DNA from 3 places in the Enterobacter sp. PL_is511 genome. Region 2 is predicted to be linked to each of the others. Evidence: predicted binding sites of a transcription regulator. Region 2 holds the regulator's gene; each other region holds the start of a gene.
What was found. Region 2 encodes PurR, which represses purine synthesis genes. Its sites were predicted from a motif close to CANGCAAACGTTTGCNTG; they were not measured.
Positions count from the first base shown of each region.

Region 1: purT (formate-dependent phosphoribosylglycinamide formyltransferase) is a predicted target of PurR. The motif match lies at 1,584-1,601, and genes of this name have one in related genera.
Region 3: purL (phosphoribosylformylglycinamidine synthase) is a predicted target of PurR. The motif match lies at 2,722-2,739, and genes of this name have one in related genera.

Region 1 is NZ_JBVPGP010000017.1:155,306-159,489, reverse strand. It holds gene ptrB (oligopeptidase B) at 1-731, opposite strand, end outside; gene AC0TN7_RS04540 (tellurite resistance TerB family protein) at 817-1,464, opposite strand; gene purT (formate-dependent phosphoribosylglycinamide formyltransferase) at 1,635-2,813, shown strand; gene kdgA (bifunctional 4-hydroxy-2-oxoglutarate aldolase/2-dehydro-3-deoxy-phosphogluconate aldolase) at 2,856-3,497, opposite strand; gene edd (phosphogluconate dehydratase) at 3,537-4,184, opposite strand, start outside.
Region 2 is NZ_JBVPGP010000024.1:1,152,006-1,156,189, forward strand. It holds gene punC (purine nucleoside transporter PunC) at 1-682, opposite strand, end outside; gene punR (DNA-binding transcriptional activator PunR) at 797-1,708, shown strand; gene purR (HTH-type transcriptional repressor PurR) at 1,726-2,751, opposite strand; gene cydH (cytochrome bd-I oxidase subunit CydH) at 3,049-3,138, shown strand; gene AC0TN7_RS21095 (MFS transporter) at 3,302-4,184, shown strand, end outside.
Region 3 is NZ_JBVPGP010000021.1:334,534-338,717, forward strand. It holds gene purL (phosphoribosylformylglycinamidine synthase) at 1-2,636, opposite strand, end outside; gene mltF (membrane-bound lytic murein transglycosylase MltF) at 2,904-4,184, shown strand, end outside.

The DNA of each region.
Region 1 (4,184 bases), on a different contig from region 2:
GCGCTGGCCAGGAAGATAATCACATAGTGGCGCGAGGAGGTTTTATGCAGGCTGACATAGAACGTTTCGTCTTTCTCTTCATAGACCAGCTCGTCGTCAGCGGAGTCCGTTCCCACGGTGTGTCGCCACACCTGATAAGGCAGCAGCGTCGAGGCGTGCTTTTTGACGTAGTAAACCGTCTCCGAATCATTCGCCCAGACAAAATCCGGGGAGACGTTTTCCAGCATTTCCGGATACCAGTTGCCGGTGTCCAGATTGCGAAAACGCAGGCCGTACTGGCGACGGGAGAGATAATCCTCCGCCAGCGCCATCACCGCGTTATCCGGCGAAATGGACATGCCGCCCAGGGTATAAAATTCGCTGTGGGCGGCGCGCTGGTTGGCATCCAGCAAAATATCCCACTCATCCCATTCGGCGCTTAATACCGACTGACGCTGGTAGATGGGATACTCATTGCCGGGCTCGTAAATATGGCGATAGCGATAGCCGTTTTTGGTCCAGGGCGCAGAGATATCGCGCTGAGGAATACGCTGCACCATCTCATTCAGCAGCTGGTCCTGAAGCGTCTGCTGGCTGGACATGACCTTGCGGCCATAGTCGTTTTCCTCGTGCAGGTAGTCGAGTACCTCTGGCCGGGAGCGCGAATCGTCCCGCAGCCAGTAATAGTTGTCTATGCGCGTATCGCCATGCGTGGTGATCGCATAAGGAGTACGTCGGGCTTTCGGTGGCATGTCATCATTCTTTTAAGTTTTACACCCTATAAGGTTGGCAAAACCCACGCATGATGCAAGCGAAACAGCGTCGCGACGGCGGAGGCTATCCCTGTAACGCCTGTTTTTGTTCGCGGATATCCCGCTCAATGCCCTCGCGCACGTCCTGAGGGATCTTTAACGCATCGCCCAGGGCGTTAAGGTAGCTCCGCTCCATAAAGTGATCGATATCGATGGCGGCACAGCTGAGGAAATAGAGCTCCAGCGCCTCTTCCTCATTTTTCACACTTTGCGCAAGACGCTGCGGCTCAAGCGGCTGTTCGATAGCCTGCGCCACCAGCGCTCTGCCCTTCTCTTCAACGCCGGCTTCACGCAGCTGCTGCTCGATCGCCGATCGTTCTTTGTCGTCAATATGCCCGTCACTTTTCGCGGCAAAAACCAGCGCAAGAATGAGCCGTTCGGTACGCAGATCCAGCGGCGAGGTGTGCTCGCCATAATGCGGTTCATCGCTGTGCGCGGTCCGTACCCGGTCCTTGTACTTATTCCACAGCACGGTGCCCGCGATGGCGCCGCCGCCGGCCAGCAGCGCGCCGGTGCCATATTTTGCCAGCAGCTTGCGTGAGGATTTATTCGCGACCAGCAGGCCTGCCAGCCCGCCGAGCGCTCCGGGTACCAGCAGTTTGCTGAGGTCCCGTTCGCCAGATGATGTTTTCTGCCCTAACAGGGATTGCAATTGATTTAACCAGCCAGACATGATTTCCCTCACTTAACGGTGAACATGTTCCACAGCGTAAGCGAGCGGGCGTCAGGAAATGTCTGGTCGGGCTAAAGAAGCGCAAATTTCTGCCCTCGCGTTTATCCCTGCGCAAGACAGACGCAAACGTTTTCGTTTATACTGCGCGCAACTTTTTTAGGGGGATTGTTATGATTCGTTTAGGAACTGCGCTGCGACCTGCGGCGACGCGAGTGATGCTGTTGGGATCGGGCGAGCTGGGAAAAGAGGTCGCCATTGAGTGCCAACGTTTAGGTGTGGAAGTCATCGCCGTAGACCGTTACGCCGACGCACCCGCCATGCACGTCGCCCATCGTTCTTATGTGATTAACATGCTGGATGGCGATGCCCTTCGCGAACTGATTACGCGCGAGAAGCCCGATTTCGTTGTACCGGAAATTGAAGCGATTGCCACCGATACGCTGATCGCCCTCGAGCAGGAAGGCCAGCGCGTGGTGCCCTGCGCAAAAGCCGCAAAGCTGACCATGAACCGCGAAGGTATTCGTCGCCTGGCGGCAGAAGAGCTGGGATTGCCCACCTCGAGCTACCGTTTTGCTGGCGATAAGGCTTCATTCCTGAAGGCCGTCGAGGAGATTGGCTATCCGTGCATCGTTAAGCCGGTGATGAGCTCCTCCGGAAAAGGACAGAGCTTTATTCGCGACAGCGGCACTCTGGATAACGCGTGGGATTATGCCCAGCAGGGCGGCCGTGCCGGCGCCGGTCGCGTCATCGTTGAAGGCGTCGTGAAGTTTGATTTCGAGATCACCCTGCTGACCGTCAGCGCCGTTGACGGCGTCCATTTCTGCGACCCGATTGGCCACCGTCAGGAGGATGGCGATTACCGCGAATCCTGGCAGCCGCAGCAGATGAGCGCCCTGGCGCTGGAGCGGGCTCAGGAGATCGCCCGTAAAACCGTCCTGGCGCTGGGCGGCTATGGCCTGTTCGGCGTCGAGCTGTTTGTGTGCGGTGATGAGGTGATTTTCAGCGAAGTCTCCCCTCGCCCGCATGACACCGGCATGGTGACACTGATTTCGCAGGATCTCTCCGAGTTCGCCCTGCACGTGCGCGCGTTCCTCGGCCTGTCCGTCGGCGGTGTCCGTCAGTATGGCCCGGCCGCCTCGGCGGTGATCCTGCCGCAGTTAACCAGCCAGAACGTCACGTTTGATAACGTCGACGGGGCGGTGGGTGCAGGATTGCAGGTACGTTTGTTCGGCAAGCCGGAGATCGACGGAACCCGTCGTCTTGGCGTGGCATTAGCCACCGGGGATAACGTTGACGACGCCGTGGCGAGAGCGAAAGCAGCCGCAGCAAGCGTTAAGGTAATGGGATAAAAAAAACGGGCCGAAAGGCCCGTTTTTCATGCGGCGAATGGCTTACTGCTTCGCACCTTCCACCGCTTCGCGAGCCAGTTTTGTGATGCGATCCCAGTCGCCCGCTTCCAGCGCATCCGCCGGAACCAGCCATGAGCCACCGATGCACAGCACGCTTTTCAGCGCCAGGTAGTCACGGTAGTTGGCAGGAGAGATACCCCCCGTCGGGCAGAAGCGTACCTGAGAGAAGGGACCCGCAATCGCCTGCAGCGCTTTAGTGCCGCCGTTCGCTTCAGCCGGGAAGAATTTGAACTCTTTCAGACCGTAGTCCATGCCCAGCATCAGTTCAGAGACGGTGCTGATGCCCGGGATCAGCGGAATGGTGCCTTCGGTCGCGGCTTTCAGCAGCGACTCGGTCAGGCCCGGGCTGATGGCAAACTGCGCGCCCGCTTCGGTCACTTCAGCCAGCTGTTTTACGTTCGTCACGGTACCCGCACCGATGATGGCGTCCGGCACTTCTTTAGCAATCGCGCGAATGGCATCCATCGCGCAGGCGGTACGCAGGGTAACTTCCAGAACGCGAACGCCGCCCGCAACCAGCGCTTTCGCCATAGGTACAGCGTGCTCCAGCTTGTTTACCACGATAACCGGCACGACAGGGCCAGTGGTCAGGATTGCTTCTGCACTTGTTTTCCAGTTTTTCATCAGAGTCTTCTCTCGCCAGATCGTTAAAATCAAGTCGTCTTAAAACGTAATACAGGTTGCGCCCTGCTCCGCACCGGAGAGCTTCTCACGCAGCGCGCTGAACATTTCGCGTCCGGTCCCCATGCGCGATGCGCTCAGGTCAGGAATATGGGGTTGACGTGCCGCCAGCTCGGCGTCATCCACCAGCAGGGTTAACTCGCCTGTCTGACCGTTAACGCGGATCATGTCACCGTCACGCACTTTCGCCAGCAACCCGCCGTCGTAGGCTTCAGGCGTCACGTGGATGGCTGAAGGCACTTTACCGGATGCCCCGGAGAGGCGTCCATCGGTTACTAACGCAATTTTGAAACGGCGGTCCAATAATACACCAAGTGGTGGCATAAGTTTATGTAATTCTGGCATCCCGTTAGCTTTAGGCCCCTGATGACGCACCACCACCACGCAGTCTTTGTCGAGCAGACCGGCGTCAAAGGCGGGTAATACGTCGTGCTGGCTTTCAAACACCACCGCCGGCGCTTCGATAATCTGGTTCTCTTCCGGTACGGCAGAGGTCTTCATTACCGCGCGACCGAGGTTGCCGCTCAGCACTTTGGTGCCGCCGTGAGGAGAGAACGGTTTGTCGATGGTGGCGATCACCTGCGCATCAAGAGACGCGCTCGCCCCTTCGCGCCAGTCCAGCTCGCCGTT
Region 2 (4,184 bases):
GCGAGCCGGTAAGCCACGCGAAGAAGCTGGCCGAACAGGCGGCGTAAATCAGGACATTGCCGCGATACGCTTTGGCGCTCAGCAGGGAGGTGAAGGTAATCGGCTTCGCATCCGCATGCGCCTCTTTTTTATGCGCGGGCTTAAGGGCAAACGCCGGCAGCATCAGTACCAGCGTGATGGCAAACAGCGTGGCAAAAATGGCCTGCCAGTCAAAGTGCGCGAGGATCCAGCTGCCCAGCAGCGGAGCCAGGGCAGGGGAAAGACCCACCAGCGGCATAATGGTGGCGAAAATACGGTTTGTGCGGTTAGCCGGATAGTAGTCGGTCACCAGCGCCTGCCAGGTCACCGCCGCAGCACAGACGCCCACGGCCTGAATAAAGCGCAGCACCAGCAGCCAGGTGGCATCGCGCACCCACAGCATCCCCAGGCAGCCCACGGCAAAAATGGCCAGACCCAGCAGCAGTACCGGTTTACGACCAAAGCGATCCGAGAGCGGTCCCCACAGCAGCTGCGCGAAAGCGAAACCGGCAAGGAACAGGCTCAGGCTGGCGCTGATGGCCGCCGCAGGGGTTTGCAGGTCTTCCTGCATCGCGGCAAACGCGGGCAGGTACATGTCGGTGGCCAAAAAGCCCAGCACGCTTAAGCCGCCGAGCCAGACTAAAAATCCTTTCCTGGGTTGCATTCTCTTATTCTCCTGAGGAGGCAGGTGTACGTTGGCGGAGAGTGTAGGGAGTGCAAAGCGGCTTGTGAAACGCTAATATTTGGCGGGTGCATTCAAATTTTTTGCAGGCAGAAAATGTGGTCAGATTATTCTCTTGAAGTGGTCGATGCTGTTGCACGTAACGGCAGCTTTAGCGGTGCAGCGCAGGAGCTGCACCGCGTCCCTTCGGCCATCAGCTACACGGTGCGTCAGCTGGAGGAGTGGCTGGCGGTTCCGCTGTTTGAGCGGCGCCATCGTGATGTGGAATTAACGCCCGCAGGGGCGTGGTTTTTGAAGGAAGGGCGTTCTGTTATCAAAAAAATGCAGATCACCCGCGAACAGTGTCAGCAGATCGCTAACGGCTGGCGGGGGCATCTTTCCATCGCGGTGGATAACATCGTTAAGCCGGAACGTACCCGGCAGATGATCGTCGATTTCTATCGTCATTTTTCAGATGTCGAGCTGCGGGTCTCGCAGGAGGTGTTCAACGGCGTCTGGGATGCGCTGGCGGACGGCAGGGCAGAGATGGCAATCGGGGCCACGCAGGCGATCCCGGTCGGGGGACGTTACGCCTTTCGCGATATGGGCATGCTGAGCTGGAAGTGCGTGGTGGCAAGCGATCATCCGCTGGCGGTGATGGAGGGGCCGCTCAGCGATGATACGCTGCGCAACTGGCCGTCGCTGGTGCTGGAGGATACCTCCCGTTCATTGCCGAAGCGTATCACCTGGCTTCTGGACAACCAGCGGCGGGTGGTGGCCCCTGACTGGGAATCGTCGGCGACGTGCCTCAGCGCCGGACTGTGCGTCGCGATGGTGCCCGTTCATTTCGCGCGTCCGCGCATCGATACCGGAGAGTGGGTTGAGCTGACGCTGGAGAATCCGTTCCCGGATGCGGCCTGCTGCCTGACCTGGCAGCAAAGTGATGTCTCGCCTGCGATGGCCTGGCTGCTGGATTATCTGGGAGACAGCGAAACGCTAAACCGGGAATGGTTACGGGAGCCAGCATAGCTGGCCCCGTAAAGCGATTAACGACGGTAGTCGCGGAACGGACCGTCCGCAACGGAACGGCGTTCGATAAGACGCGGGTGAACTTCAATGGACTGCGACTCTTCACGTTTGTTGACGATCCTGTCCATCAGCATATTGAAGGCCGTTTCGCCCAGCGAATCTTTCGGCTGGTGAATGGTGGTCAACGCTGGCGTGAAGAAACGCGCGTTACGCACGTTGTCATACCCGATCACGGAAATATCCTGCGGTACGCGCAGACCCAGCTCGTCGGCAGCGCAGAGCGCGCCCATAGCCATGATGTCACCCCCGCAGAAAACGGCGGTCGGACGGTGTGGCTGGGAGACGATCTGCTGCATTGCGCGGTAGCCCGACTCCGGCTCAAAGTCGCCCTGCACAATCCAGTTTTCCGGCACGTTGATCAGCGCTTCTTCCATCGCTTTCATAAAACCGGCCAGACGGCCCGCGCCGGTGTTGCGCTCCAGCGGACCGGGGATCACGCCAATCTCGCGGTGACCGCGTTCGATCAGATAACGACCGGCCATATAGCCGCCTTCAAAGGCATTATCGATAACGGAATCAGTGAAATCCGCGCGCGCTTCGCCCCAGTCCATGACCACCATGGGAATATGGCGATACTCTTCGAGCATCGACAGCACGGATTCCGGGTACTCGGAACACATTACCAGCAGGCCATCAACGCGCTTTTGCGCCATCATCGACAGGTAGGCACGCTGTTTTTCTATGCTGTTCCATGCGTTGCCCAGAATCAGGGTATAGCCTTTCTGGAAGCAGTTCTTCTCTACCGCTTCAATGATCTCGGCAAAATAGGCCGCTTCACTGCTAGTGGCCAGCAATCCAATGGATTTGGTGTGATTAACCTTGAGGCTGCGCGCAACCGCACTTGGCGAATAGTGCAGCTCTTTGATCGCTGCCCAGACGGCGTTGCGCGTCTCTTCCGCCACGAAGCGGGTTTTGTTAATTACATGTGATACGGTTGTAGTGGAAACGTTTGCGCGTTTTGCTACGTCTTTAATTGTTGCCATTAAATGTCACTCCAGACCATATCCTAAACTCCTGAAAAACTTGAAGGTAAACGTTTGCCTTCTCTCACCCTTATCACGCAATCTTGAATTGCGGCACGCCGGGAAAACGACACGGGACGTCAGGAGGGGGTCAATGGCCGGTACGCTAATAAATTTAGCGTGGAATTTTGTCCTATCTTGATGAAAAGGGGAAGAGGTAAAGTGTTTATCAGCCTAAATCCAGGAAGATTTTTGACGTAAATTATGCAAAAATGAGCAGGCTCACTTTTCGTGGGGGGATTAAAAGGAGAAAAATTGATGAGTTCCGATCTGAAGTTTTCGCTGTTCACCACCGTTATTGTGCTGGCTCTGATTGTCGCGGCCGGTCTGACGGCTGCGCTGCACTGATTTACGCGGAGGGAGAGCCTTCTCCCTCCCGATCGACCCGATTGTTACTTCTCTGGCAAAAATCTTTTGCCATTTTGTTAACTTCTCATTTTTTGTGATTGATGTCATGCTTTCCGCTTCTTTGTTCTGTGTCACCACATGACACGGCATCCGGAGTTGACGCATGAAAATCAATTTTCCCCTGCTGGCCCTGGCGATTGGCGCTTTTGGGATTGGCACCACTGAATTCTCCCCGATGGGGTTACTGCCCGTCATCGCCCGCGGCGTGGACGTCTCGATCCCTGCGGCAGGGATGTTAATCAGCGCCTATGCTATCGGCGTGATGGTGGGGGCGCCGCTGATGACGCTTCTCCTTTCGCACCGCGCGCGCCGCAATGCGCTGATTTTCCTGATGGCGATTTTCACCCTGGGTAACGTGCTTTCGGCCATTTCGCCGGACTACACCACGCTGATGCTGTCTCGTATTCTGACCAGCCTTAACCACGGCGCGTTCTTCGGGCTGGGATCGGTCGTGGCTGCCAGCGTGGTGCCAAAACATAAGCAGGCCAGCGCCGTAGCAACCATGTTTATGGGGCTAACGATTGCCAACATCGGCGGGGTGCCTGCGGCAACCTGGCTGGGGGAAGCGATCGGCTGGCGGATGTCCTTCCTGGCAACGGCCGGGCTGGGCGTGGTCGCGATGGTGGCGCTGTTCTTCTCCCTGCCGAAAGGCAGCGCGGGTGAACGTCCTGACGTGCGCAGAGAGCTGTCGGTGCTGGTGCGCCCGCAGGTCCTCTCCGCGCTGCTCACCACCGTGCTGGGGGCAGGGGCGATGTTTACCCTCTACACCTATATTTCACCGGTATTGCATGACATCACCCACGCAACGCCTCTCTTTGTGACCGCGATGCTGGTACTGATAGGCGTGGGCTTCTCGATCGGCAACTATCTCGGCGGGAAATTTGCCGACCGTTCCGTGAGCGGCACGCTGAAGGGCTTCTTAACCCTGCTGATTGCCATCATGATTGCCATTCCGTGGCTGGCGCGTAATGAGTTTGGGGCCGCGA
Region 3 (4,184 bases), on a different contig from region 2:
AGCTTACGCTGCGCTACCAGCGCCTGGATGGCGTCGTAGAAGCCTTTCAGCTGCGCCACATCGCGCACGTCGGCTGGCTTGTCGCCGAGCTGACGGTAAACCTGCGCCAGAGCGGTGGCACCCAGCGCGTTGTTGCCTTTACCCAGGTCAATCAGCAGCAGGGCGTTGTCTTCGGTGGAAAGCTGCGGCGTAACGGTATGACGCACGTCTTCCACGCGGGCAAACGCGGTAATCACCAGCGACAGCGGAGAGGTCATCTCGCGCTGCTCGCTGCCTTCCTGCCAGCGGGTTTTCATCGACATGGAGTCTTTACCCACCGGAATGGTCAGGCCGAGAGCAGGACACAGCTCCTCGCCCACCGCCTTCACGGCTTCATACAGGCCTGCATCTTCGCCAGGGTGACCGGCAGCGGCCATCCAGTTTGCGGAAAGCTTGATACGTTTGATGTCGCCAATCTGCGTTGCGGCGATGTTGGTCAGCGCTTCACCGACCGCCAGACGGGCAGAGGCCGCGAAGTCCAGCAGCGCCACCGGGGTGCGTTCGCCCAGCGCCATCGCTTCGCCGTAGTAGCTGTCGAGGCTCGCGGTGGTCACGGCGCAGTTCGCCACCGGGATCTGCCATGGGCCAACCATCTGATCGCGCGATACCATACCGGTCACGGTACGGTCGCCGATGGTCACCAGGAAGGTTTTCTCAGCGACTGCCGGCAGGTGCAGCACGCGATTAACGGCTTCAGCTACGGTAATGCCCTGGCGATCCAGCGCTTTGCCCGCCGCTTTACGGGTTGTTACGTCGCGGGTCATCTTCGGCGTTTTACCGAGCAGAACGTCGAGCGGCAGATCGATAGGCTGGTTGTCGAAATGGGTGTCGCTCAGAGTCAGGTGCTGCTCTTCGGTCGCTTCACCGATGACGGCATACGGCGCGCGCTCGCGGCGGCACAGCTCGTCAAACAGCGGAAGCTGGTCCGCGGCAACCGCCAGCACGTAGCGCTCCTGGGATTCGTTACACCAGATTTCCAGCGGGCTCATGCCCGGCTCATCGCTCAGGATATCGCGCAGGTTGAAACGACCACCGCGGCCGCCGTCGCTCACCAGCTCCGGCATGGCGTTAGACAGACCGCCCGCGCCCACGTCGTGGATGAAGAGGATCGGGTTAGCGTCGCCCAACTGCCAGCAGCGGTCGATCACTTCCTGGCAGCGACGCTCCATCTCAGGGTTGTCACGCTGCACGGAGGCGAAATCGAGATCCGCGTCAGACTGGCCGGAGGCCATAGAAGAGGCCGCTCCGCCGCCCAGACCGATATTCATCGCCGGGCCGCCGAGCACGATCAGCTTCGCGCCGACGACGATCTCGCCTTTCTGCACGTGATCGGCACGGATGTTGCCGATCCCGCCCGCCAGCATGATCGGTTTGTGGTAGCCGCGCAGCTCTTCGCCGTTGTGGCTGTCCACTTTCTCTTCATAGGTACGGAAGTAACCGTTCAGCGCCGGACGACCAAATTCGTTGTTAAACGCCGCGCCGCCCAGCGGGCCTTCGGTCATGATATCCAGCGCGGTCACAATGCGCTCTGGCTTGCCGAAATCTTCTTCCCACGGCTGTTCAAAGCCCGGGATACGCAGGTTGGAGACGGAGAAACCGACCAGACCCGCTTTTGGTTTTGCACCACGACCGGTCGCCCCTTCGTCGCGGATTTCACCGCCGGAGCCGGTCGCCGCACCCGGCCACGGGGAGATCGCGGTCGGGTGGTTGTGGGTTTCAACCTTCATCAGGATATGCGCGGGCTCCTGATGGAAGTCATAGCGCCCTGCTTCGCGATCGGCGAAGAAGCGGCCCACCTCGGAACCTTCCATCACCGCGGCGTTGTCTTTATAGGCAGACAGCACGTGGTCAGGGGTTTGCTCCATGGTGTTTTTGATCATTTTGAACAGCGACTTTGGCTGCTGTTCGCCGTCAATAATCCAGTCGGCGTTGAAAATCTTGTGGCGGCAGTGCTCAGAGTTTGCCTGCGCGAACATATAGAGTTCGATGTCGTTCGGGTTACGGTTGAGCTTAACAAACGCATCCTGCAGGTAGTCGATTTCGTCTTCTGCCAGCGCCAGGCCGAGACGCAGGTTGGCGTCAATCAGCGCCTGACGGCCCTGCCCCAGCAGGTCTACGCTCTGTACCGGCGCAGGCTGATGGTGAGAGAAAAGCTTCTGCGCGTCATCGAGAGAGGCAAATACGCTCTCCATCATGCGATCGTGCAGTTCAGCCGCAACCGCCTGCCACTGTGCTTCGCTAAGGGTAGAGGCTTCCACGTAGTACGCCACGCCGCGTTCCAGACGGTTAATCTGGCTCAGGCCACAGTTGTGGGCGATGTCGGTGGCTTTGGAAGACCAGGGGGAGATGGTGCCCGGACGAGGCGTCGCAAGGATCAGTTTGCCGGTTGGCGTATGGCTGCTCAGACTTGGGCCATACTTGAGCAGGCGTTCCAGCTGTACGCGCTCCTCTGCATTCAGGGGGGCATTCAGGTCAGCAAAATGGACATACTCAGCGTAAATATTGCTTACCGGAAGGTCGGCCGCCTGAAAACGTGCCAGCAGTTTAGTGATACGGAAGGCAGACAGTGCAGGCGAACCACGCAGAATTTCCATCATAAGTCTCTCGTCTTCGAAGCGCCGGGGCGCTTACAGTGTGCGCAAGGGGGGAAAACGGGCGTCATTATAGAGAATCCTGAGCGCCGACGAAACCGTTTGCGTCGAAATAAAATTTGCACAGAGATTTAACAATAGATGTGACCAGTCTCTCTAATTGGTTGCCAAGTGGCGCAAGTTTACGCAAAATGCCGCTCATTCAATGGCAAACCTTATGATTAACATGGCTACAGCAGACTGAGGCAACCGGCGTCGCAGAGAATTAACTAATTGAAAAAATTAAAGATTAATTATCTGCTCATCGGCATTGTAACGTTGCTGCTGGCAGTGGCCCTCTGGCCTTCCATCCCCTGGTTCGGCAAAGCCGAAAACCGTATCGCCGCCATTCAGGAGCGGGGGGAATTGCGCGTCAGTACCCTCAACTCTCCGCTGATTTACAGCGACATCAACGGTAAAATCATTGGTCTGGATTACGAGCTGGCACAACAGTTCGCCGATTATCTTGGCGTGAAGCTTAAAATCACCGTCCGCCAGAATATCAACCAGCTGTTTGACGACCTCGATAACGACGATGCCGATATGCTTGCCGCCGGGCTGGTGTATAACAGCGAGCGCAGCAAAAACTACCAGCCAGGCCCGACCTACTACTCCGTTTCGCAGCAGCTGGTTTACCGCGTCGGGGGCCTGCGCCCGCGTTCGCTGGCCTCGATTGACGATCGGCAACTGACGATTGCGCCTGGCCACGTGGTGATTGACGATCTGCGTGAGCTCAAGGAGAAGAAATATCCCGACCTGAGCTGGACTGTGGATCCGAAACTCGGCACGACGGAGCTGCTGGAGCAGGTAAAAGACCAGAAAGTGCCCTACACCATCGCCGATTCGGTCGCGATCAGCCTGTTCCAGCGGGTGCATCCTGAAATCGCCGTGGCGCTGGACGTCACCGACGAGCAGCCTGTGACCTGGTTTAGCCAGCTTGATGACGATCAGACCTTCTCTGCCGCGATGCTTGATTTCTTCAACACCATCAATGAAGACGGTACCCTGGCGCGCCTGGAGGAGAAGTACCTCGGTCACGGTGACGACTTTGACTACGTTGACACCCGCAGCTTCCTGCGCGCGGTAGACAGCGTCCTGCCAGATCTGCAGCCGCTGTTCGAAAAATACGCCCAGGAGATTGACTGGAAATTGCTGGCGGCTATTTCGTATCAGGAATCCCACTGGGATACCCAGGCCACGTCTCCCACGGGCGTACGTGGTTTGATGATGTTAACCAAAAATACCGCGCTGAGCCTGGGCGTCAATGACCGTACCGATGCGGAACAGAGCATCAGCGGCGGCGCGCGCTACCTGCAGGATATGATGGCCAAAGTCCCGGCAACGGTGCCGGAAGAGGAGCGGATCTGGTTCGCGCTGGCGGCCTACAATATGGGCTACGCACATATGCTGGATGCGCGGGCGTTGACGGCCAAAACGAAAGGTAACCCGGACAGCTGGTCAGACGTTAAGCAGCGCCTGCCGCTGCTGAGCCAGAAGCCATGGTATAACAAGCTG